Regions from separate parts of the Paenibacillus sp. JT31N7 genome, predicted to be linked through region 1. Evidence: riboswitches for the same ligand, from Rfam matches in the RefSeq annotation. Region 1 holds a riboswitch; each other region holds the start of a gene.
What was found. Region 1 has a riboswitch for cobalamin ahead of AC58P5_RS20195 (energy-coupling factor ABC transporter permease). Riboswitches for the same ligand answer to the same signal wherever they lie in the genome.

Region 1 (7,938 bases):
GAGCTTCCGAAGACGCCGGCTATGCAGCCGCAGTCCGGACCGGTTGTCGTCCGCTGGCTAAAAGCGCTCTGGACGATGTTCTGGACCGTGGTTCCCGTTTACTTCATCGCCGTGTTCATTCTCGGCGCCGTACGCGCCTGGCTGTTCCCGGCCCTTGACCCCGCGATCGGCAACAGCCTCGTCGCCTTGATCGGGCTCGCTTTGGCCGGAACCCTGTTCGTCATCCCGACCGCCGCGGAAATCCCGATTGCCAAAACGATGATGGCCCTGGGACTGGGTACGGGCCCGGCCGCCGCGCTTATCATGACGCTGCCCGCCGTTAGCCTGCCGTCCCTGATTATGGTGCGCAAGGCTTTTCCTGCGCGGGTTCTCTGGTTCACAGCCGGTATGGTTGCCCTGACGGGAATCGTAACGGGCGTAGTCGGCATTTTCGTTCTATAAGTCGGATTTGCAATTCAGGCTTTGATTCGATAAAAATACTTTACGCGAGAGGGCGGGCCAACCCCTCTCGTTTTTCTTTTGCCCAATTAAAAGACAGCGATTGCAAAAAACAGCTAAAAGAGAGCCCGCGAAGCGGATTCCGACAGCCTTTCTGCCTTGAAAATCACGCCTTTTCCGCAATTGACAAGGTTTGGGACATCCTGTAGTATTATCACGGAAAACCGCATATTTGTGGAAACAGGTATTTTAGAGACACTCTAAAATTTAAAAGGGAAGAACGGTGAAATGCCGTCGCGGTCCCGCCACTGTAAGGGGAAACACTCTCATTCACATCCGGCAAGAAGCCACTGGAACTAAGACGTTCCGGGAAGGCGCCGGTATGGACGCCCCGAGCCAGGAGACCTGCCTGTTTTGACAGCACTGATACGACCTACGAGGAATAGGGAGGTGTTTGAGATCGCAAACTTTTTTTGTTGCGTGCATAAGACATCGTGTTCCCGTGCGAAGGGAAGGATGTCTTTTTTTGTGTGCGGAAAAGAGGCCCGGGACCGGAAACCGCCGGATCGGAATCATCGGAAAGAGCTTGCGGAGCCGGCAGCCTGGCCGCCGGTGTAAAGAATCAGCGTTCGAAAGCACAGCCGGGTAAAACCCCGTTCTGCCGCATCACCGCCAATTAAGGCGGCCCCACATCATAAAGGAGGATTTCCGATGAATATCCGCAAACCCCTGGCGTCTTTCCTGCTTATAGCCGGAATCGTCTGCTTTTTCCTGATAAACGAGCCGGAATCGGCTTACGCCATGCATATCATGGAGGGATTTTTGCCGCCCTTCTGGGCCTTATTCTGGTGGGTTGTCTTCCTGCCATTCTTCATTCTGGGCGTCCGCGCTCTGGTCCGAATTACAAAAGAAACGCCGGAACTCAAGCTTATGTTGGGCCTGGCCGGCGCCTTTACGTTCGTTCTGTCCGCCCTGAAAATCCCCTCCGTTACGGGGAGCAGCTCCCACCCGACAGGTACCGGACTCGGAGCCATCTTGTTCGGACCGCTCCCCATGAGTGTCCTCGGCTCCGTCGTCCTTCTCTTCCAAGCCCTCCTGCTGGCCCACGGCGGTCTTACGACACTGGGTGCCAACGCATTCTCCATGGCTGTTGCGGGACCGTTTGTCGGCTATGCCGTGTACAAGCTCATGATCAAATCGACGGGCAGGCAGAAGCTCTCCGTCTTTACGGGAGCCGCGCTTGCCGATCTGACCACCTATCTGGTCACTTCCGTGCAGCTTGCAGTGGCATTTCCCGCAGCCGAGGGCGGCATGCTCGCGTCTTTCGCCAAATTTGCGGGCATTTTCGCCGTGACTCAGATTCCGCTCGCCATCAGCGAAGGATTGCTGACGGTACTGGTTCTGGGCTGGCTGCAAGCCTACACGCCGCATGAAATTTCCGCTCTGCAGCGCAATTTGAAGGGAGCTGACCGTTCATGAAAACGTGGAAAAAGAATGTGTGGATTCTGGTTGCGGTCGTCCTGCTTGCCGTGCTGCCGCTCGTTTTCGTCCAAGGAGAGTTCGGGGGAGCGGACGGAGCCGCGGAAGAAGCGATTCAAGAAATCGCTCCGGATTACGAGCCCTGGTTCGCGTCGCTGATGGAGCCTCCGGCTGAAACCGAAAGCATGCTTTTCGCACTGCAGGCTGCGCTCGGGGCCGGTTTTATCGGGTATGTGATCGGCCTGTATAAGGGGAAAGCCTCCAAACCGAAACCCAAGGCATGATGCTCAAGCGGATTGACACGATTTCTTATGCCAACGCTTTCCGGGGAATCTCCCCCGTCTGGAAGTGCGGATTCGCCGCCTGCCTCTTTATCCTGTCCTATGTCGGGACGCCGCCGGTTCAAGCGGCTGTGTTCGGCTGGATCACCTTTTGGTCCCTGCTTTATGCGCGTGTTCCCGGCAAGCTTTACTGGCTCGTTTACGGCGGATCTCTGCTGTTTTTCGCCGCCGGCCTTCCGGCTCTTCTGCTCGAATTCGGAAGAAATACGGGGACCGGGACCCCCCTTTCTTCGGGGTGGACCATCGGAACGGCCGGTTCGTGGACCGTTTATGTCACGGGGGAATCTTTAGCCCGCACGGCGGAACTGTTTATGCGGGTTTCCGCCTGTCTGGCTTGTCTGCAGTTTGTTTTGTTCACGACACCCTTGCTGGAAATTCTTCAGGTGATGAAAAAAATCCGCGTTCCTCAGATCGTGATCGAGCTGACCCTGATTATGTATCGCTTCATTTTTTTGCTCGCCGATACGGCTCACGGTATGCGGACCGCCCAGCGCTGCCGGGGCGGCCAGAACGGATTCTTGGGCGGGCTGCGCGATACCGCTCTGCTGATCGTTCATCTGTTCGGCCGGACGATGCAGCGTTACCGTGGCCTAACCTACGGGCTCACTTCCCGCGGCTTCACGGAACAGATCGAACTTGCCCCCTATGAAGCGGCCCCCGTCCCGCGTCGCTACAAAGCCGAAGGCGTGATGGGGATTCTTATGCTGACGGCAGCACAGATTTGGCTGAAATGGAGGGGACTCGCATGAATCCGAATCCAGATCAGAATCAGAACCCGATTATGGAACTGGCGGGCGTCGTCTACAGCTATCCCGGCACCGGAAAAAAGGCCCTGGACGGACTCAGCCTAACGATTCCGGCCGGCCGGAACATCGCGCTTTGCGGACATAACGGCTCCGGCAAATCGACGTTTTTCCTGCATGCCGTCGGCATTCACCGGCCGCAATCCGGAACCGTTCGCTGGAAGGGTGCTCCTGTGTCCTACAAACGTAAGGATCTGCAAGAGCTTCGCAGACAGGTGGGGCTCGTGTTCCAGGACCCCGAGCAGCAGCTCATTCTCGGTACGCCGTACGAGGACGTCTCCTACGGCTTGCGGAACGCCGGCGTTCCCGAGCCGGAAATCCGCGTCCGGACCGGGGCGGTATTGGAAAGAATGGGCCTGGAACAGCTCGCCCACACCCCTATCCATCACCTCAGCCTCGGGCAGAAGAAGCGCGTCACTCTGGCCGGCGTTCTCGTGCTGGAGCCGAGCCTGCTGCTGCTCGACGAGCCGACGGCGTATCTCGACCGCGCGTCGGAACGGCTGCTGCTGGATGAGCTGGCGGACATCGGGCGGAGCGGCGTCACCGTGGTCATGGCGACCCATGACATGGACCTGGCCTACACGTGGGCGGACCAAGTGCTGGTCATGGACAAGGGCGCATGTCTGCTGCAGGGGACGCCCGAGCAGGTTTTCGCGGAGACGGAGACCATCGAACGCATCGGTCTGGAACTGCCCCTGCTTCTCCGGCTGTGGCAGTCCCTTCCCCGTGCGCTGCGGGAAGGCTCCGGCCCGCCAAGGAGCGCCGATGCCTTCGGGGAGCTGCTCACGGCCCGGCTTCAAGCGGCTGCCGCGAAGAGCTAGCCGGTTCTCGCCGACGCAAAAAAAAGCAGGTCAGGAATTTCTCCTGTACCTGCTTTTTGTTAGGTCTCGAACCGAGCCGGGCAAAGCCCGTTTGTGCGGCCGTTAAAACCCGGGCCGCGCTCTTTTCCCGATGCGATGCTTAAGCTTTCTTGATATCGAAAGAGCTTTTCAGCGATACCGTCAAATTGAAGACCAGATGGTCCTTCGTGGAGGCTTTAGGGTCTACATTGAAGTACCCGTGGCGGAAAAACTGGAACTTATCGTTGCCCTCCGCATCCTTCATGTTCTCCTCCACAAAGCCGTTCAGAAGCTCCAGAGAATTCGGATTGATCCGGTCGAGGAATGTACTTCCTTCTTCCTTCTCCTCCTGTTCCGGAAGGACCAGCGGCTCGTAGAGCCGGAACTCGGCAGGCACGGCGCGGCTCGCTTCCACCCAGTGGATCGTCCCCTTCACTTTGCGGCCGGTAAACCCGCTACCGCTCTTCGTTTCGGGATCGTAGGTGCAGCGGAGCTCGATCACGTTACCCGCTTCATCCTTAACCGCTTCTTCGCATTTGATGAAGTAGGCGTGCTTCAAACGCACTTCGTTGCCGGGAAATAAACGGAAATATTTGCTCGGCGGATTTTCCATGAAATCGTCCTGCTCGATATAAATCTCCCGTGAAAACGGAATTTGGCGGACGCCCATCTCCGGGTTCTCCGAGTTGATTTCCGCGTCCAGCATTTCAACCTGGCCTTCGGGATAATTCGTAATAACCACCTTCAGCGGTTTTAGAATGCCCATCGTGCGCGGAGCCTTCAATTTTAAATCTTCCCGGATAAAATGATCCAGGTATTTCACATCGACCGTGCTGTCGCTCTTCGTCACGCCGATTTCGCGGCAGAAATTGCGGATCGATTCCGGCGTAAAGCCCCGGCGGCGCAGCCCCGAAACCGTCGGCATGCGGGGATCGTCCCAACCGTCCACAACCCCTTCGTCCACCATCTGCTTCAGATAGCGTTTGCCCATGATCGTATCCGTCAGCTTCAGCTTGGCGAATTCGTATTGATGCGGTACATGTTCCGTTTCGCACTCCTGGATGACCCAGTCGTAAAGCGGACGCTGGTCCTCGAACTCCAGGGTACAGATGGAGTGGGTAACCGCTTCGTAGGCATCTTCCAACGGATGCGCGAAAGCATACATCGGGTAGATGCGCCAGGCATCCCCGGTGCGGTGATGATGCGCGTGCGAAATACGGTAAATGACCGGATCGCGCAGGTTGATATTCGGCGAAGCCATGTTGATTTTCGCCCGGAGGACCATTTCCCCGTCCTTAAACTCGCCTTTGCGCATGCGCTCGAACAAATCCAGGCTTTCTTCCGCCGGACGGTCCCGGTACGGGCTTTCCTTGCCCGGCTCCGTAAGCGTTCCGCGGCCTTCACGGATTTGATCCGCATTAAGCTGGCACACGTAGGCTTTTCCTTTGCGGATCAAAAACTGCGCTTTTTCGTACATATAGTCGAAGTAATCGGAAGCGAAAAAGAGGCCGTCCCATTCAAAGCCCAGCCACTGCACGTCTTCCTTGATCGCTCTGACGAACTCCTCGTCTTCCTTGGCGGGATTCGTATCGTCGAAACGCAGGTTCGTCTTGCCCCGGAATTCGTCCGCGAGTTCGAAGTTCAGGCAGATCGACTTCGCGTGCCCGATATGCAGATACCCGTTCGGTTCGGGCGGAAAACGCGTGACGACCGTATCTACACGGCCTTCGTTAAGATCTTCGATCACGATGTTTTTAATGAAATTGGTATTAGTTGTGCCGCTTTTGTTCTCCATCCGGATCAACCTTTCTTTCTTATCGGAAATCGCTGCCGCAGTCCAATTCGGTATTTGTATTCCATCATACCCATAACAAACGGAGAGTTCAACCTGCAAAAGACGATCGGCGCCCCGAAAAAGTCCCCGACCTTTCCCTTCCTTCGCGTCTTCATCACTCTTTATTCCCTCTCAAGGCCGTTCCTAAGTATATTCCTCGTTTTTCCTTTGCCGACCCGTACAGCCTGACCGCACTGTAAATATCGCTTTTCTTTAAAATGCCCCTCGGGCCCGCACAGATTACCGCGCCATGCTCTGAAGCCAAAAAACCGCCCTCGGATCGAAGCCCGAGAACGGTTCTTAACGAAAGGTTTGTGCGAGGTACCCCGAGAGCATTCGAAAAATACGGAGTACCTACGATAATGTCGGATAATAACCCGATATTCCCGGTTTTTCCCGGTCGTTTCCGGTTGTTTCCGGTTGTTTCGTGTTATTTCAGATCATGCCGGGCGATTCCCGAGCATCAGCCGCAGCTCCCAAAATTTCCGGCGAAGCTCTTGCCCCTCTCCCGTTTCATACAGAAAACAGACCAGCCGTGAAAAATCAGTACTCGCGCGCGCTCAGCTTGTAAATCACGCTTGCGGATTCCGCCCGCGTGGCGCCGTTCAACGGCTTGAATGTGCCGTCTTCATAGCCGTCGATCAGACCGAGCCCGGCGGCCTTCCGCATAAACGGCACCGCCCAGGTCCCCGCCGTGCCTTCGTCGGCGAAAGAAGCCGTCTTCGGCACGGGAAGCCCGTCCGGCGTTATGCCGCTGCCGTAAGCGAAGGCGCGTACCAGCATGGCGGCCATCTGCTCGCGCGTGATGGGCTCGTCCGGCATGAAGCGGTCATCCGTGACGCCGGAGACGAGCCCCGCGCTGTAGGAGCGGGCGATGACGTCGGCGTACCAAGCGCTCTTCGCGACGTCACGGAACTGCTGCTTGCCGTCCGCAGCAGATGGAAGCTGCAGCAGACGGGCCAGCATTGCCGCGAACTGGGCGCGTGTCACGCCCGCCTGAGGAACGAAACGGTTCGCGTCCATGCCATCCACGATCTGCCGGGCGGCGAGAACTTCCACAGGTCTTTTCGCCCAGTGAGTGTTCATATCCGCGAACGTGCGGCTGACCGCGAAGACGGCCGCATACGAAGAACCTTCGACGGCAAACGTCATGCCGCCCTCATTTTCGATACCATTTACATACTTCCACTCCGAATCGTCCTCCGAGTAAACGAAGGCGCCCATTTTCTCGGGATCGGCCCCCAAATCGGACGCCGCGGCATGAGCGAGGGTCACGGTTGCGGGCTTTTGAAGATTCCCGATCATCCGGCTCCCGGCCGTTATTTTGATCTCCAGGATGGAAGACATAGGCGATGCGCCTTCGGGATAAGCCGATGTCAGGCTCTCGGTCGCGTGCGCCCGGCGGAGTGAAAAAACCACTTCCTCACTGCCGTCCACTTGTAGAGAACCCGGGTCCATCCTCAGCGTTCCTTCGCTGGTCATAATGAGCAGTCCTTTGGGCTGGCCGCTGCGGAAGAAGGATGCCGGAAGATGAACTTTCGCCCCGGCGGTGTTGTCTTTTCCAGACGAGACGGCCTGCACCCCGATCAGGGTTACATCCGGATTTTTAAGCAGCGGCTGCAAATTCTCGTCGGCAACCTTTACATCCAGCATGGCATAGCCTTTTTCCTGGATCACGGTTGAGTCCGCCTTCACGGCAGTGGCGGGTTTTTCCGAAGGTTGTCCGTTTCCGTCCTCCCCTCCGGTATTCCCGCTGCTTGTCGCGATATCGTAGCGGTAGGTCTGGACTTCACTGACGGCTCCGCCTACGGCCGAGATAACTCTCAGGGTGCGTGTCTGGGAGATCTCGATAGGACCGGTATAAACGGCAGACTGTACGGTAGGTGCCGCTCCGGTCAACGTGTAATACATTTTGGCACCGGGATCGGCTGCGGTCAGCGTGACTTTCTGTGTACCCGTGTAGCTTCCGCTCCGAAGACTGGCCTGCGGAGCTTGGGGCTTCTTCTCGAACGTAAGCTCGCCGCTCACCCAAAGCGGACTTTTCTCATCGTTGTAGGCAACCAGTAAATATTTGCCGGCTTTATCCGGCTTGTATGTAAGAGAAGCTTTTCCTTGACTGGCTTGAAACGTTAAAGTTTTAACGAACTGGGGCTCCGTGCCGTTCGACGTGTAAGCGAACAAATCCGCCTTACCGGCACCGCCGG
Region 2 (7,938 bases), on a different contig from region 1:
ATTTAAACCTACAATAGATTAGCCGCGTACAATAGTTTAGGTGAATACGTCAGTATATTACTGGAGGAATCTTCATGCAGTTTATTAATCAGGCAGCGGTTCAGCAGGTTCTTGATCTGCTAAAAGGCCAAGACCTGTACATTCATCTGGAAATGACGAACGGGGCTTACGCTTCCCATCTGGATCAGTCCAAGCATACGGCCTCGACGTTTATCCGCAATTCCAAGATCCGTTATCTGCAGGGTTCCATTGCCGGAAACGGTCCCTACAGGGTAGGGCTTAAAATGGAAGAGGGCTGGGTTTATTCCGAGGGTCTTACCCACTGGGACGAAACGGAGACGGAGAGACTGATACTGTCGGGGCATGATAAGGACGGCAAGCTCGTCGTTTCGCTGCAGCTGAGCCGCGCCCCTTTTTAACTTACAAAGAGAGAAGGTAGATGGAGATGGAACGACACATACTGGTCGTCCTGCCGCATCCCGATGACGAAGCGTTCAGCGTATCCGGTACGCTTGCAGGCCATATACGGCAGGGAACCCCGGTGACTTACGCATGCTTGACTCTGGGAGAGATGGGACGCAACATGGGAAATCCCCTTACGGCCAACCGCGTAACGCTGCCTGAAATCCGCAAAGCCGAGCTTGAGGAATCGTGCCGGTCAATCGGAATACAGGATCTGCGCATGCTGGGCTTTCACGATAAAACGATTGAATTCGAAGACCGCGAACTGCTCGTCGGCAAAATCCGCGGACTCATCGAGGAGCTGAATCCTTCGCTGGTGATTACGTTCTACCCGGGCTACAGCGTGCATCCGGACCATGACGCAACGGGTACGGCCGTGATTGATGCGGTTCAAAGAATGCCCCTTGAAGAGAGACCGGTCGTTCACTGCATCGCTTTTTCCAAAGGATGCGAAGAGGTGCTCGGCAAAGCGGATATCGTGAACGATGTCAGACCGTATCTGGGACAGAAGCTGGGCTCGATACTTGCCCACAGCTCCCAGTTCCAGCTGAACGGACAGTTGAGCGGCAAATCCGCGAACGATGAAGAGGTGCAGAACCGGTTCGGCCGCGAGCGGTTATGGACCTACCGGTTTCAATAAGGGTCGTGCGAAGGCGGAAGCCGTCGCACGACCGCCGAAGAGCCGTCAAGGAACAGTCGTACCGTTCCTTGACGGTCTTTTTTGCGTTATTCGAGGGAGAGGGCAGCCAGAGCGTTTGCCGCGTCGCTTTCCAGCAGTTCCTTCAGCTCGTAAGCGGGATAAGAGCCGTCCGCATACATCCGGTTGAATACTTTGGCGTGAAATTCGACCGCTCTCAGCAGATGCTTCACAAAGGTTGCCCGGAGGCGGGGAGTCGCCGTTTCCGTAAGGGCGCAGGCGTAGCTTCGGACAGCGGTTTTAGCAAAACCGAGAAGTTGACCCGTTTCCAGGACGGGCAGCTCGGGCTTTTTAGTCCTGGAGGCGACAAGCGTTTCGGGATAGTACGCAAGCAGTTCTTTCAGGTTCTGCTCCAAGGTTTGTATCGCCTCTCTGAACAGCGTTCGAAGCCCTTCGTCCGTAAGCGTCGGCAATTTTTGCTTAAAAGCGATCAGTTGTCCGGTTTGAAGGCTCACAAGCTCGTGAAGCTCCAAGGTTTCGTGCCAGGCGAGATGCTTGGGGACCTTTGACAGGCTCATCTTCTCAGACTCCGTTCGCGGTGGGTTATGACAGCCTATGTCGAAGAGCGGAAATTCGCAAGTTGTCAGTACCTCCAGACGGAAGATCAAGTTAACAGAAGAGTTAATGGGGAATAGTTGATTGTTAAATATTTAATACCTATCTGGGATACGAGAACGATGCTAAAATATTTTTAACCTTAATTAAGGAGCCCTCGGAGTGCCGAATAATAGCCACTTTATTTCAAAAACGGTTTTAATAGCAGAAAAAGCCGGATTAAAGGACATTACCCCTCTCGAGCTTGGTAATGGCGGGAACCTGATCGTTCATTTGGCCCCGTATCCGATTGTGGCCCGAATAGCCACTGTGCTTTCAAAAGATGATGCAGATTATGCGTATAAGGTACTTGACCGTGAATTAAGGGCAGCCCGTCATCTCCATTCCAAGGGTGTGCCAGTGCTATTGCCAACTGATCGTACGGATGCAGGACCATACGATATTGGCGGCACATGGATGACGTTTTGGAAGTATGTTCCCCCCACAGAACTGCAATGCCCTTCGCCAAGCGAAGCAGTTGAACTGGTTAATAGACTTTCACTGGCACTGAAAGATTTTACCGGCGAGATTCCTCTGCTTGGTGTTTGGGAGCGGACATGTCAATCGGCTTTTAGATTAATGAAGCTTCCGGATCAGCGTATACAAGATCTGCTAAATGTGTTCTTCGCGATTGATAAACAGATGCGTCTCGAAACAAGCTTGCTAATACCGTCTCACGGAGATGCCCATTCAAGAAACTTATTACCGAGTCCTGAAGGCTGGGTCTGGTCGGACTTTGAAGATTTATCCTGGATGCCCGCATACTGGGATTTGGCTTCATTTGTAGGCAATCTTGCCTTATTCAACGGAATTCAGGAGCCAACCTTTCAATATATCTGGAGTCAGATAAATAATCAGGCCGATAAGCAAGCTTTTGGATTTGCTGTTACCGCACGCATACTTATGTCCACTTTAGGTAACTTGGATTTCGCACTTTCAGGCAACGGGGATTTGGAATTTGCTTATAAACAGCTTGAACGAGCAAAAGAGTTTATTAATCAAATAAACCTGATTATGGAAGGGGAATAGCGGAGTCATAACCCGTCGCGGCTCCACTATAGTTCGAAGTTTGGCGGGCCCGCCTTACCGGTACACATGCTTGCCCGTTTGCTCCGGTCATTTGCCAAAACGCCGGATTTGGACTACTATTAACCGTGAAGTTGTGTGGCATAGATGCTTTTCTTAAGACAAGTGAATATCAAACATTCTTTATCAAACAGGTTCCGGTTCTTTCTCTGGGGAGAGGGAACGGATTAAAAGGGAAGTTCGGTGCAATTCCGATACGGACCCGCCACTGTAAGGGGAAAGGGGAGAATCCCCCGGCCGAAGCGCATCACGTCACTGGTTAATCCGGGAAGGCGCGCATAGGATTCCCGAGTCAGGAGACCTGCCTGTTTACCGGTAACTTCATTCCTACGCGGATATAGGATGGCGTTGATGCGAATGTTCTCCCTAATCGTCAGGGTCCTTCTGCTTTCATCTGCTAAAAGAAGGAATCCGGGCGTATTCATGCGATGAACCCGAACATCCTGCCTCCGGCGGGATGTTTTTATTTGTTTCGGATGTATTTACGCCTCCGGCCATACAGGCAAAATAAAGTCCGCCGCATTTTAACCGTACTAATTACGCATAAGAAAATAGGCAGCTCGTAACAAAAAATGTTCAAACGGGCCGGGGAGGAAAACGGATGTATTACGGAGTTAAATTAAATACGAATTATAAAACCCTCTGGCAGGAGGGCATGAAGGACTGGGACGGAAATCTTCCCGTACGGATGACGGATGACGTCAAGGAAGAAGGGTTCTGGAACGCTTTTATGAAAAAGAAGGAACAATCCGGGGTGGATTCCTGGGTCGCCGACCTGCGCAAGGAGCTGATTTCTTTTATCGATCCCGGCGAGGATGTGCTGGAAATCGGTCCCGGCTGGGGAAACTATACATTCGAAGCGGCCGAGAAAGCGGGTTCCCTCACCTGCGTCGACAGCTCCGAGAGCGTGCTTGCTTTCCTGAAAGCCGCAGCGGAGCGGAAGGGCTGGAATCATGTAAACTTCGTGCATGCCAAGTGGGAAGAACTTCCCGAGGTGGAGCGAGCCGACGTGGTATTCGGCGTCAATTGTTACTATCGGATGCAGGAGATCGATCGCGCGCTTCTGCATATCAACAACACGGCGAAGCGTCTTGGAATCGCGGGCATGGTTAGCGGTCCCGAAAGACCGCATTACAAAGACATCCAGGAGCAGTTGGGCTGCAGGATCAAGTTTCAACGCAGAGATTACATCCATTTGCACAATCTGCTTTACGAGCTGGGAATCGATGCGAACTGTAAAATCGTCAACCTGCACAAAACATACGCCTACGATACGGAGGAAGAGCTGCTGAAAGACAACCTGAGCGCGGTTTTGGACAAGGAGTATGACCGCAAGAAGGCGGTTGACCTGTTATACGCTTATGTACGTGAAGAAGACGGCAAGCTGATTTACCCGCACCATTTCAAAGCGGCACTCCTTTACTGGAAGCCGGAAAAACGGTTGGAACCTGCCGACCTGCCCACGGAAGTGAAGCGGTTGGTGCAGGTTTAAATCAGACCCCGCTGAAGCATTTGCCCGGTAACGCGATTTCGCGTGCCGGGATTTTTTTGTCTTCACGACCGGACAAGGGAAGGGCTTGTCATAGATTCGGACAGACTCGCATAGGGATGAATAACGGGAATCGTTTGAGGGAGAAGTCTTTTTTGTTGAAAAACGTAATAATTACGATTAAAATAAAGTGACTGCTGCAAAAAGGAGGGGAGATCGTGCATTTCGACGGAACAAGCAGAAGGATGAGGAAAAGAAACCTGATGGTTATCGCAGCGGGAAGTTTCCTGGCTGTACTGGCCTGGCAAGCCTTACGGACAGGAAATGCGGTTTTGCCGGACCCCTCGGTCATCCGGCTGTTCAAGACGATGTTCATCGGCATCGTGCTCGAAGCGGTTCCTTTTATTATGCTGGGTGTGGTGCTTTCCTCGTTCATGCAGGTCTATATCCCGGAGACGTGGATCCGTAAAGCGATCCCCCGGAACCCTTTTCTCGGACTCGTGTTCGCCTGCCTGCTCGGCATTCTGTTTCCGATTTGCGAGTGCGGTATGATTCCGGTCGTCCGGCGGCTGATCAACAAGGGAATGCCGCTCTACATAGGGGTAGTCGTCATTCTGGTAGGCCCTATCGTCAATCCGGTTGTCTATGCGGCTACGTACACGGCCTTCCGGATGAATCCCGAAATGCTGTACGCCCGGATGGGGCTGGCCCTGGGAGCGGGCGCATTTATCGGCTTGTTCGTCTACGCGTTTATAAACAAAAATCCTCTGAAACACAGCCTGAAATCGCTGTACGCCGGAAACGGACAAGACTGCACGCACGTGCAGGGGGGCGGTAAATTCGTTACGATGATGGGTCACGCGGGCGGGGAATTTTTCGATATGGGGAAATATCTTATTTTCGGCTCTCTAATCACGGCCGTTATTCAGGCGTTTGTGCCGAGAGGCGATTTGTCGGCGCTGGGGGAGGGGGAGGTGCTTCCCCATCTGTTTATGATGGGATTTGCCTATATTTTGTCGCTCTGTTCCACCTCGGACGCATTTGTCGCTTCTTCCTTTCTCCAGACGTTTTCCAAAGGTTCTCTGCTCACGTTTCTCGTTTTCGGTCCCATGCTCGATTTTAAAAGCACGCTGATGCTTCTATCCGTTTTCAAAACGAAGTTTGTCCTGCTGCTTGCCGCAGTAATAACGGTGACCGTGTTTGCCGGTTCTGTTATGGTCGAGCACCTATTTTTCAAATAAGGATTTGAATTCGGGAGGTGGACCGGGTGGAAGACAGGCGCGTTTACGCCTTCCATTATTTTATCAGGGCGGCGATTCTATGCGGGTTTTCGTTTTATATCGTTTATCTCGTCAAAACGGGCAGTATGCCGCATTATTTGGCGCCCCGCCTGGTACCGTACGTCAAAGCTTCGGCGATTGCCCTGTTCGTGCTGGCCGTGATCCAGATTTATCTGGCTCTGCAGCCCGCCGCAGGCGGGGAACTCGACTGCGGATGCGAGCCCGATGTACGGAAATCGAAGCTTTCGCACGGTGCGGCTTATTCCTTGTTCCTTTTACCGCTGCTGCTCGGCTTTCTGCTGCCCGACCGGATAACGGGGAGCGATATCGTTCAGGTTAAAGGGATTCAATTGAATACCTCCAACCTCCAGACGCAGAGGAACGAAGGTCCCCGGGACGATCCTCCCCACAAGCAACTATCATCAGGGGAAGCAAGTCAGGGCGAGGGAGATACGGAAGAAGCCAAGCTTAAGGAGATGTTCAAAGGCAGCCGGTTTACGGAAGAGTACGCGAAGCTGGCCATGCGGCTTTATCAAAACAAAACCATTCTTATCGGTGAGAAAGGCTTTATGGAGACGCTGACGGCAGTAGATCTGTTCGCCGGGAATTTTGCGGGGAAACAAATGGAAATCAGCGGCTTCGTTTACCGGGAGGACGGCATGCCCAAAAACCAGTTCGTCGTCGCAAGACTGACGATGCAGTGCTGCTCGGCCGATGCATCCCCGTACGGCGTTATCGTGGAGGCTCCGGGTGCGGAATCGTATCCCAAGGACGCATGGGTGACGGTGAAAGGCACGATCCGAAAGTCCGTCTACGAAAATAAAGACGTGATGAAGCTGGAGGGAGCCGTTATCCAAAAAATCAAAGAGCCTTCGTCCCCCTACGTGTATCCGTATGCCGGTGATTTCGCAGATCTGGGGAAGTAGAGGCTAGGGCAAAAACAAAAACCGCTTTCCGACGGAAGGCGGTTTTGTGCGGTGCAAGAGCCGGTAGGGGGAAGGTAACTTGGCGGGGAGACACGATCAACAGAATTGGGAGCAGGTGCAAGAAAACCGTTCCGTACGGCGCAAGGTTTCCAGTTAGCGATGCCTGGCGTTTGACGATAAATTTCGCCGAGCGGCAGGCACCTGCCTGACTTTACCTGTTGCTACCTCCGGCGGCCCGGCTCCGGTTCAACGGGCAGCGGCATTTCCTGCAGACGTTTCCATTCTTGACTCAGCCGGTCCACATCCAGATCGATCCCGATAAACACGAGATAGGGTTTCCCCCGGTAAAAGGAAGGCTCCCAGTAACTCCGTTTTCCTGCGTACTGCAGCAGATGCGTAGGCCCGGATTCCTTGAAGGTCACATACCCTTTGGCGCGGATCAGACCATCCTTCCACCGCTGGAGGAAGGCGTCCACATCCGCTTTGGTCAGCCCCGCAGCCTGATTCCACGGAAGAGTGACGGTACGGACGCGGGAGTGGGAAGGCGCCGTTTGCGCCGGTGCAGGCGAGTCGGCGGGGTGCTTGGCGCTTCCTGAGCCTTCCGTACTCGGCTCCTTCGGATGAGTCCGAATCTTCGTCATCCGAATAGGCCGGACCGTCAGAGGCGTATTCTGCGCAGGCTGGATCCCTTCCAGGATCGGCTGAATCTCAATGCGGCAGTGAGTGGTATACACGAGCATGGCGTGCCCGTTCAGCTTGCGTATCGCTTTCTCGATTTGGTGCAGCCGAATGCGGTGCACATAATCCGTTTTGTTGACCAGGATAAGGTCGGCAACTTCGACCTGCCTGCGAAGCGTCCGCACGAGCTGTTTGTCCGATGCGAACAGGCTGTTGTAGTCCATGAAGTTTTCGGCATCGAGCACAGTGATGACCTGCTTGAGGGCAACGCGGTCCAACAGACCGGGTTCCGTGAGCACATCGGCAATTTCTTCGGGGTTGGCCACGCCGGTCAGCTCAATGAATAAAATATCCGGATTGCGCAGAAGCAGTGCCTGCAAACTGCCGGTAAGCTCGCTTTTCTTGCTGCAGCAGACACAGCCGTCCAGCAGTTTTTCAATCGAAGCGGAACTGTGCCCTTCCAAAATCAAGCCGTCGACATCCGCTTTGCCCAGCTCGTTCATCAGGATCCCCGGGCGCAGGCCGAGTTTCTTCGATTCTTCGAGCATCCGGAGCAGAAGCGTTGTTTTACCGCTGCCCAAAAAACCGCTAAGTACGAGTACAGGGATTTTCACGGTTCTAGTTCCTTTCTGAAATAAAAGATATGTTCTCATTGTATGCTTGTCCGGGAACGAACATGCAAAAAAATCGTAATCATTACGTTTAAATTCATTTTACAGGAAACAA
Region 3 (7,938 bases), on a different contig from region 1:
GCGTCCGCCACCACGCCGAATAATAAATGAAGGCGAAGATCAGAGCCGGAACGACCAGATAGACGGCCACCGTCCAGTCCACCGCCGTACGCAGAATGCGGTACTGGTAGATCCAGTCATCGAACAGCCTTCGCTTGAATAATTTTGCCGGTGTCATATTCATTTCCTCCCCCGCCTCAAACCAGCGCATGGAAGCAGTCGAAGAGAGTACCGTCCGGCAGTCCCGACTCCTCACGTACTTCGTCAAGCGTCCCCTGCGCCACGATCCGGCCTTCGCTGAGCAGCAGGAACGAGTCGCAAATGCGCTCCGCCGTATCGAGCACGTGAGTGCTCATCAGAATACCCGCTCCCCTCTCCCGTTCCTTCCGCAGCAGCTCAAGGAAGTCCTTCGTCGCCCTCGGGTCCAGTCCGATGAACGGCTCATCGACAATGTACAACGAAGGCCGGTTAAGGAAACCGATGATGAGCATCACTTTCTGCTGCATGCCTTTGGAGAAGGCGACCGGCAGCCGGTGCCGGGCATCCGACAGCCTGAACTGGGCCAGCAGCGCCTCCGCCCGTTCCTCGAAGACCGGGCGCTCCAGCCCGTAGGCTGCCGCCGCAAGCTCCATGTGCTCCCACAGCGTGAGCTCCTCGTACAGGACCGGCTGCTCCGGCACATAAGCCACCGAGGCCCGTCCGTCGGCAAATTCAATGCGCCCCTCGACATCCTTCAGCAGGCCGAGCATGCTCTTGATGGTCGTGCTTTTGCCGGCGCCGTTGGGTCCGATCAGACCGATCAGCTGGCCCTCCAGGATACGGAAGTCGATATCCCTCAAAATCGCTCCGGATTCGCCGTATCCCGCCTTTTTTATATGAACTGAAGCTTTTTCCAAATAAATTCCTCCATTTCCGTGTCCAGCCTGCGTCTATCCCTTTTCAAACGGGGTATGCATATTCTATAGTAGAAGTATAGCAGAAATTTATCCGGCTTCATGTTTTCGATTCTGAGTGTGAGGTGTCCGCGTATGCACAATCACAATTCCTCCGATATCGACAGCAACAAATCCGCCGCCATGTCCGCTTACCTGATTTTTTGTCTGCCGCTGATGGTTGCGAAGCATTCCAGATTTGCGATGTACCATGCGAACCAGGGGCTGCTGCTCCTGCTCTACGCCGTTTCCGCGCATCTGATGCTCGTGCTGCTTCCGGGTGTGGAGAACCTGCTTATGCCCCCCCTGGACATCTCCGTCTTCGCGCTGGCTTTTATCGGGATCCGGAACGCCCATGACGGCAGAATGAGACCGCTGCCACTCATTGGTAAATTTGTTCTTGTCCGGTAAATCCGGACTTACAAAAGGCGATATGCATGCCGGCACGTATAAAAAGGCGGAATCCCTTCAGGGGACCCGCTTTTTTATTTGACCGTCTGTCAGTTCTTTCATTTGTCCGACAATTGCGCCGATTGATTGACATCCCTTATCAGATGCGTGATAATATAGCAAAAAGTTGAGCCGGTATGCGGCTTTTGGAGGGTACCGAAATGAAACACGATCAGCATAAAATTCTCGATTGTACGATACGCGACGGAGGACTCGTCAACAATTGGGATTTTAGCGTGGAATTTGTTCAGGATATGTATCGCGGCTTAAATGCAGCCGGCGTTGAATATATGGAGATCGGTTACAAAAATTCGGCCAAGCTCCTGAAAAGCGACAATGCGGGCCCGTGGCGTTTTCTGAATGAGGATTTCCTGCGTGAGGTTATCCCTACCAAAAACGATACGAAGCTTTCCGCGCTCGTGGATATCGGCCGCGTCGACGAGAACGACATTCTCCCCCGCGAGCAAAGCCAACTGGATCTGATCCGCGTGGCTTCTTACATTAAAGATGTGGACAAGGGTCTGCAGCTCGTACAAAAGTTCCATGACATGGGCTACGAAACGACGCTGAACATCATGGCGCTTTCCCATGTGATGGAAAACGAGCTCAACGAAGCGTTCGAGCTCATTAACAAGAGCCCGGTCGACGTGGTATACGTCGTCGATTCGTACGGCAGCATGAATCATAAGGACATTGATTACATGGTCAATAAATTCCAGCGCCTTCTTCCGGAGAAGAAGCTGGGCCTTCATATGCACAACAATATGCAGCTCGCGTTCTCCAACACCATCGTCGGTGCCGAGAAAGGCGTCGAGTTCCTCGACACCTCCGTCTACGGCATGGGACGCGCGGCAGGCAACTGTACCACCGAGCTGCTCGTCAGCTACCTGAAAAACCCGCGTTACGATGTGCGTCCCGTCCTGGACCTGATCGAGCGCCACATGGTCGCCATGCGCGAGAAAGTGGAATGGGGCTACATCATTCCTTACATGGTCGCCGGAACGCTCAACGAACATCCGCGCGTAGCCATGGCTGTCCGCAACACCGCGGACAAGGACAAGTACGTCGATTTCTACGACAAGCTGACGACGCCGGAAACTATCGCCAATAATTAATAGCATTAACGAGATCCTTTCCTCCGGGAAGGGATCTTTTTGATTTTTCCGGCTTCGTAAATTTGAAATCCGTCCATTAACTTTCGTTAATATCCTTAAAAATTTTGGTTTGGTATAGTGTTCCATGGAAAAGAAACGCCACCTTATTAACCAATGGAGTGAGACCATGTCTGCCAAAACCAAACACGATGCTTTTGAGGAGTTTTATACGAAGGCATCCAACACCGGACCGGCTGCCGGCACGTTTTTCAACAATAAAGCTTATCTTTTTTACACGAACGGGAATCTGTTGGATCTCATCTGTATGGAAACTTACCTGGGCGACGATAAACAGGAAAAGGTCAGGATCGTGAAGAACCCGAACAAAAAGAAAGGGCCGCTCGGGATCGAGTATTTGACCAAAGTGGCCTATGGGGGCGACGGGGTCAGCGGAGGCCGGATACCCGCTCTGGCAGCATGCGCGCATGAAGGCGTCCTGTACTTGTTTTACGCGGATCAGAGGGGGGCGCTCTACCAAATGACCTCCCAAGACGGGATCGAGTGGTCATCGGCTCTTCCCTTAAGCGAGCGCATGCGCCTTCGGACGGACAGCCGGTTCGCAGCCGTGTCGGCCGGAACCCGCTTGTATCTCATCGGCTCCGGTGCGGACAGCAAGCTGGCACTGAACTGGACGGATGACGGGGGGCAGACGTGGGAGCGGACGGACGCCCGTGAACAGCGCCCGGCGAAAGACGGCAAGGCGGAGGAAATCAGGATCGCGGACGTCACTCATACGGCGGCTTGCAGCTACCGGGACCCCGGCGGCGAAGTGCGGATCATGGTCGGCTACATTCAAAGAAGCCCGGATACGAAGTCGGTCATTTCCCGCAAAAAAGAAGCTTTAAAAACGTGGCTCCTGCACCACGAGGAGAATGCACCGCCCCGGAAAGTAAATGAACCGCGCGCCCTAGCGGAAGGTGAAAACGTCAGCCACTTCGCGATCGTTCCGGGATCTATCGAGAACGGCTGTACAGGCAGCGTTCTTCAGCTGTTCGTCAGCGGCAAAACCGCATACGACGTCAAAGCGAGAAGATTTGAATACTCCATCCCTACGGGAGTCTGGTCGCCCCCCATTATTCGCGACTGGGGGCACATGTCGACGCCTAACGGGCACCATGTCGACGCCTTCCAGTTTTTCAAACCTACGGACGAGGGACATATCCGGTCGGAAATCTGGTTTACGCAGACGTTCGACGGCTCCGGTATGAACAAGCATCTCGGAATAGGCCGGTATCGTTCCGACCGGCTTACCTTGATGGACACGTTTACGAACTGGGCCAACGATGACCATCTTACGTTTCTGGGCGTTGTCGAAAGCCCCCCTCCCCACGTGCTGAACGGTTCCGAGCTTAAAGATTCCATCTGTTCCTTCCGGTTCAAGTGGTCGAAAGAGGAGCAGGCGGCGGTATCCGCGAAGTACAAATTCGTCGCTTCTCTCAATTTTAGCGGGAAATTTCCGGTCGTAGGAATCGGCGGCGAGCTGAAGATCGCTTATGAACGCGCGCGGTCCGTCACTTCCGAAATTAAGAGCATCAAGGAATTTTCGATTGAGCTGTATCCGTCTTCCACCAAAAAAACGGCTACGCATTTGTATATCCGGCCCAACATAACCAGACATACCTACAAACTGGCGGATTGGCAAAAGAATGACCTATCCGTGCAGCTCAGTCTTTTCTCCGTATCGGATCTAAGCATTGAAGCCCGCAAAGGCAAATTTTTGAACACGTTCCCGAGGCAGCCCGATCCGAACCACATCGAAAATTATGTGCAGCGGTTTACGGAATTGCCCGATTATGCGGATAAACAGCTATCGTTCAGTATGCCGGTCAACTGGTCGGAGTCCATGAAAATCGAAGAAAACTTTATTAAAGTGAGCAAAACCATCACCTCCGTTTCCAACAGCGTATCCGTTGAATGCAAGCCTGCGGGCAAGGCTCCCGGCGATGTATTTTCGATCGGTGTAGGGTCCAGCTTCATGTACACGTATGAAGTGAACGTATCCACCCAATTTTCATCGCAAATGGGCTGTACGGTCCGTTACCCGAATCCGCGTACGGATGAACCGGACGATATCAGCGAAGTGAAGCTGCTCATGTATGTTTTTTACCCTGACCAAAATAAAACAGACCACTGCTACTGGATTCCGGAGGAAACGAAAAGCCAGTTTCCCTGGTGTGTGGCGTGGTCCGTGGATGAGCTGGTTAAGCAGGGCAGCGGCCAATAAGGCAGCCGGACAGAACGGTGGGAGTACCCGTCAAGCCTGACCGCATGGTTTTGGCCGGCAGCGACCTAATCAGCTGTTTACGGCTTCAGAAAGGCTCGTCTTCTGATTTATGTTTTTGCTCATCTGATTCCCGGTGTGTACATCAAGGATTTTTTATCCGCCCTTACCCTGTCTGTCGCTTTGCATGTGATCGAGTGGATACTTGCAGGCATAATGATCCTCTATAAAAAGAACAACAAAAAGAATTTAAACCTGTAAAAGGATCAAGCTCCGTTCGTGAGGAGCTTGATCCTTTTTCATGGCGTGCATGAACAATCCCCCGCTCAGCGCATCAAAATCCGCTTGGATGCACGTCACTCCGCCACCTGCAAAATTTGTCGAAATAAAAAGAATCCGAAATAAAATCTCGCCCGTTTATGGGCAGGTTATCACACCTTTTTCGCCTTATATCTCGGTTTTTCTCCCCTTGTTGAGTCCTTACGCACAGTTGACAAACCACAATATATTGAGGTAAATTCATATCTATCACCTACATATTCACTATATATAGACTATATATAGATTGGACAGGTTTCCCGCCTATCGGGCGGGAATCAAAAGGGAAGTCCGGTGCGAATCCGGCGCGGTCCCGCCACTGTCAACGGGGAGCGCCCCACCCATACCGCCACTGACGGATGCCGTCGGGAAGGCCGCGGAGGGGCGCAATGAACCTGGAGCCAGGAGACCTGCCTGTCTGAAAGACACCGCTGAACCTACGGGAGATAGGGAGGTGTCCGGACGTTTTTCACATGCAGCCGCATAGCCCGGCTGTCCCCCTCTTCCGCCTTCGGGCGGGGAGACGGGCAGCCGGCTTGTACGCGCGGCTTCAGCCAGCCTTTTTGCAGAGCCGTCATCGGCGCGCGAAAGGGCTGGAAGCTGACTGTGAATTTAGAGCCGCTCTTTGTCACCAAGGGGCGGCTTTCATCCGGGCGCGCCGACTACTTCCCGTGGTCGGCGCGCCCCGTATTTTTGATAGAGTGGAAAGGAAGATGCTTCCATGCTGGTAGTTTACGATTCCCGTACGGGAAATGTTCAACGATTCATTAACAAGCTGAATGTGAAGGCCGTACAGATCGAAGAGGATTTGACGATCCAGGAGCCGTTCGTCCTTGTTACCTATACGACCGGATTCGGTCAAATTCCCGGCAAAGTGCTGGACTTTCTGAAACATCACTCTTCCCTTCTGCGCGGTGTAGCCGCAAGCGGCAACCAGAACTGGGGACAATCTTTTGCCCTGAGCGCCGACCGCATTTCATCGGCATACGGTGTTCCGGTGCTTGCTAAATTCGAACTTTCCGGCACGTCTAGCGACGTGGAACGATTCCATAAAGGGGTGCGCCATCTTGAAGCATATTGAACTGAACAACGAACTCATGATACCGGGGGAAGACGGATTTTACCGGCTGGAGAAAGACCGCGAAGCGCTGGACGCCTTCCTTGAAGAAGTGCAGGGACAGACCGTTCCTTTCGGCAGCATCAAAGAACGTTACGATTATCTGATCGGCGAAGATTTCTACGAAAACGTGTACGAACATTACACGCTGGAGCAGATCGAAGCCATCCACGAAACCATCCGCGAAAGCGGCTTTAAGTTCCAGTCCTACATGGCCGCTTCGAAATTTTATAAAGATTACGCCCTGCGTACCAACGATAAAAAGCAAGTCCTCGAATCCTACGAGGACCGTGCCGCCATCGTCGCCCTTCACCTCGGTGAAGGTGACATCGGCAAAGCCCAGCGGATCGCCAAGGCGATCATCGAGCAGCGCGTCCAGCCGGCGACGCCGACGTTCCTGAACGCCGGACGCAGCCGCCGGGGCGAAATGGTCTCCTGCTTCCTGCTGGAGATGGACGACTCCCTGAACTCCATCCAGTACGTCATCGGTACCTGCATGCAGCTGTCCAAAATCGGCGGCGGCGTAGCCGTCAACATGTCCAAGCTGCGCGGACGCGGCGAGCCGATCAAAGGCGTCGAAGGCGCCGCGAAGGGCATCATGCCCGTCATGAAGCTCCTTGAGGATGCTTTCTCCTATGCGGATCAGATGGGTCAACGCCGGGGCTCCGGAGCTGTCTACTACTCCGTATTCGGCTGGGACATCATCGAATTCCTCGACTGCAAAAAAATCAACGCGGACGAGAAATCCCGCATCCAGACGCTTTCCATCGGCCTGATCGTGCCGCAGAAGTTTTACGAGCTGGCCGAACAGAACAAGCCGCTGCATGTGTTCGCTCCGTTCTCCGTCTACAAGGAGTACGGCCGTCACCTCGACGATATGAATATCGACGACATGTACGAAGAGCTGCTCGCCAACCCGAACGTGAAGAAGAAAGTCGTGATGAGCGCCCGCGACATGCTGACCAAGATAGCTGTTATCCAGCTGGAATCCGGCTATCCATACATCATGAACCGTTCCAACGCGAACCGCGGTCATGCCCTGAAAGACATCGGCAAAGTGAAAATGTCCAACCTGTGCACGGAAATTTTCCAGCTTCAGGAAACGACGGAAATCGGCGATTACGGCCAAGGCGATATTATCCGCCGGGACATTTCCTGCAACCTCGCTTCGCTTAACATCGTGAACGTGATGGAAACGAAAAGCATCCGCGATTCCGTCCACAGCGGCATCGAAGCGCTGACTTCCGTCAGCGACAACACGACGGTCGCGAACGCGCCTGGCGTTGTGAAGGCGAACAAGGAGCTTCATTCCGTCGGTCTCGGCGCGATGAACCTGCACGGCTATCTCTCGAAAAACCGGATCGCTTACGAAAGCCCGGAAGCGAAAGAGTTCGCGCGCGCCTTCTTCATGGCCATCAACTTCTACTCGCTGGAAAAGAGCATGGAAATCGCACGCGACCGCGGTATCACTTTCGCCGATTTCGAACGCTCCGAATACGCGAAAGGCACCTATTTCGCCAAGTACGAAGAGAAAGATTACCGTCCGGAATCCGATAAAGTCAACGCACTTTTCGAAGGCATGGATCTCCCATCGCCGGAAGACTGGAAAGCCCTGAAAGCACAAGTCATGAAGCACGGCCTGTACCATGCTTACCGTTTGGCCATCGCGCCGACGCAGAGCATCTCGTACGTTCAAAATGCGACTTCCAGCGTCATGCCGATCGTCGATCAGATCGAAACGCGTACGTATGCGAACTCGACCACTTA

Region 2: another riboswitch for cobalamin. It lies ahead of AC58P5_RS03740 (class I SAM-dependent methyltransferase); the one in region 1 lies ahead of AC58P5_RS20195 (energy-coupling factor ABC transporter permease).
Region 3: another riboswitch for cobalamin. It lies ahead of nrdI (class Ib ribonucleoside-diphosphate reductase assembly flavoprotein NrdI); the one in region 1 lies ahead of AC58P5_RS20195 (energy-coupling factor ABC transporter permease).

What each region holds. Positions count from the first base shown of each region.
Region 1 covers NZ_JCAUAT010000004.1:338,317-346,254, reverse strand. The annotation lists gene AC58P5_RS20200 (permease) at 1-441, shown strand, start outside; cobalamin riboswitch at 664-865, shown strand; gene AC58P5_RS20195 (energy-coupling factor ABC transporter permease) at 1,150-1,917, shown strand; gene AC58P5_RS20190 (energy-coupling factor ABC transporter substrate-binding protein) at 1,914-2,201, shown strand; gene cbiQ (cobalt ECF transporter T component CbiQ) at 2,198-3,007, shown strand; gene AC58P5_RS20180 (energy-coupling factor ABC transporter ATP-binding protein) at 3,004-3,882, shown strand; gene AC58P5_RS20175 (glutamine--tRNA ligase/YqeY domain fusion protein) at 4,022-5,695, opposite strand; gene AC58P5_RS20170 (S8 family serine peptidase) at 6,278-7,938, opposite strand, start outside.
Region 2 covers NZ_JCAUAT010000001.1:886,865-894,802, reverse strand. The annotation lists gene AC58P5_RS03760 (YojF family protein) at 75-419, shown strand; gene bshB2 (bacillithiol biosynthesis deacetylase BshB2) at 446-1,102, shown strand; gene AC58P5_RS03750 (spore coat protein) at 1,189-1,677, opposite strand; gene AC58P5_RS03745 (phosphotransferase) at 1,877-2,782, shown strand; cobalamin riboswitch at 2,955-3,162, shown strand; gene AC58P5_RS03740 (class I SAM-dependent methyltransferase) at 3,441-4,331, shown strand; gene AC58P5_RS03735 (permease) at 4,547-5,569, shown strand; gene AC58P5_RS03730 (TIGR03943 family putative permease subunit) at 5,596-6,534, shown strand; gene AC58P5_RS03725 (CobW family GTP-binding protein) at 6,756-7,826, opposite strand.
Region 3 covers NZ_JCAUAT010000005.1:93,938-101,875, forward strand. The annotation lists gene AC58P5_RS20870 (ABC transporter permease) at 1-157, opposite strand, end outside; gene AC58P5_RS20875 (ABC transporter ATP-binding protein) at 177-875, opposite strand; gene AC58P5_RS20880 (hypothetical protein) at 1,008-1,322, shown strand; gene AC58P5_RS20885 (aldolase catalytic domain-containing protein) at 1,523-2,476, shown strand; gene AC58P5_RS20890 (hypothetical protein) at 2,643-4,739, shown strand; cobalamin riboswitch at 5,291-5,486, shown strand; gene AC58P5_RS20895 (hypothetical protein) at 5,492-5,689, opposite strand; gene nrdI (class Ib ribonucleoside-diphosphate reductase assembly flavoprotein NrdI) at 5,776-6,135, shown strand; gene nrdE (class 1b ribonucleoside-diphosphate reductase subunit alpha) at 6,122-7,938, shown strand, end outside.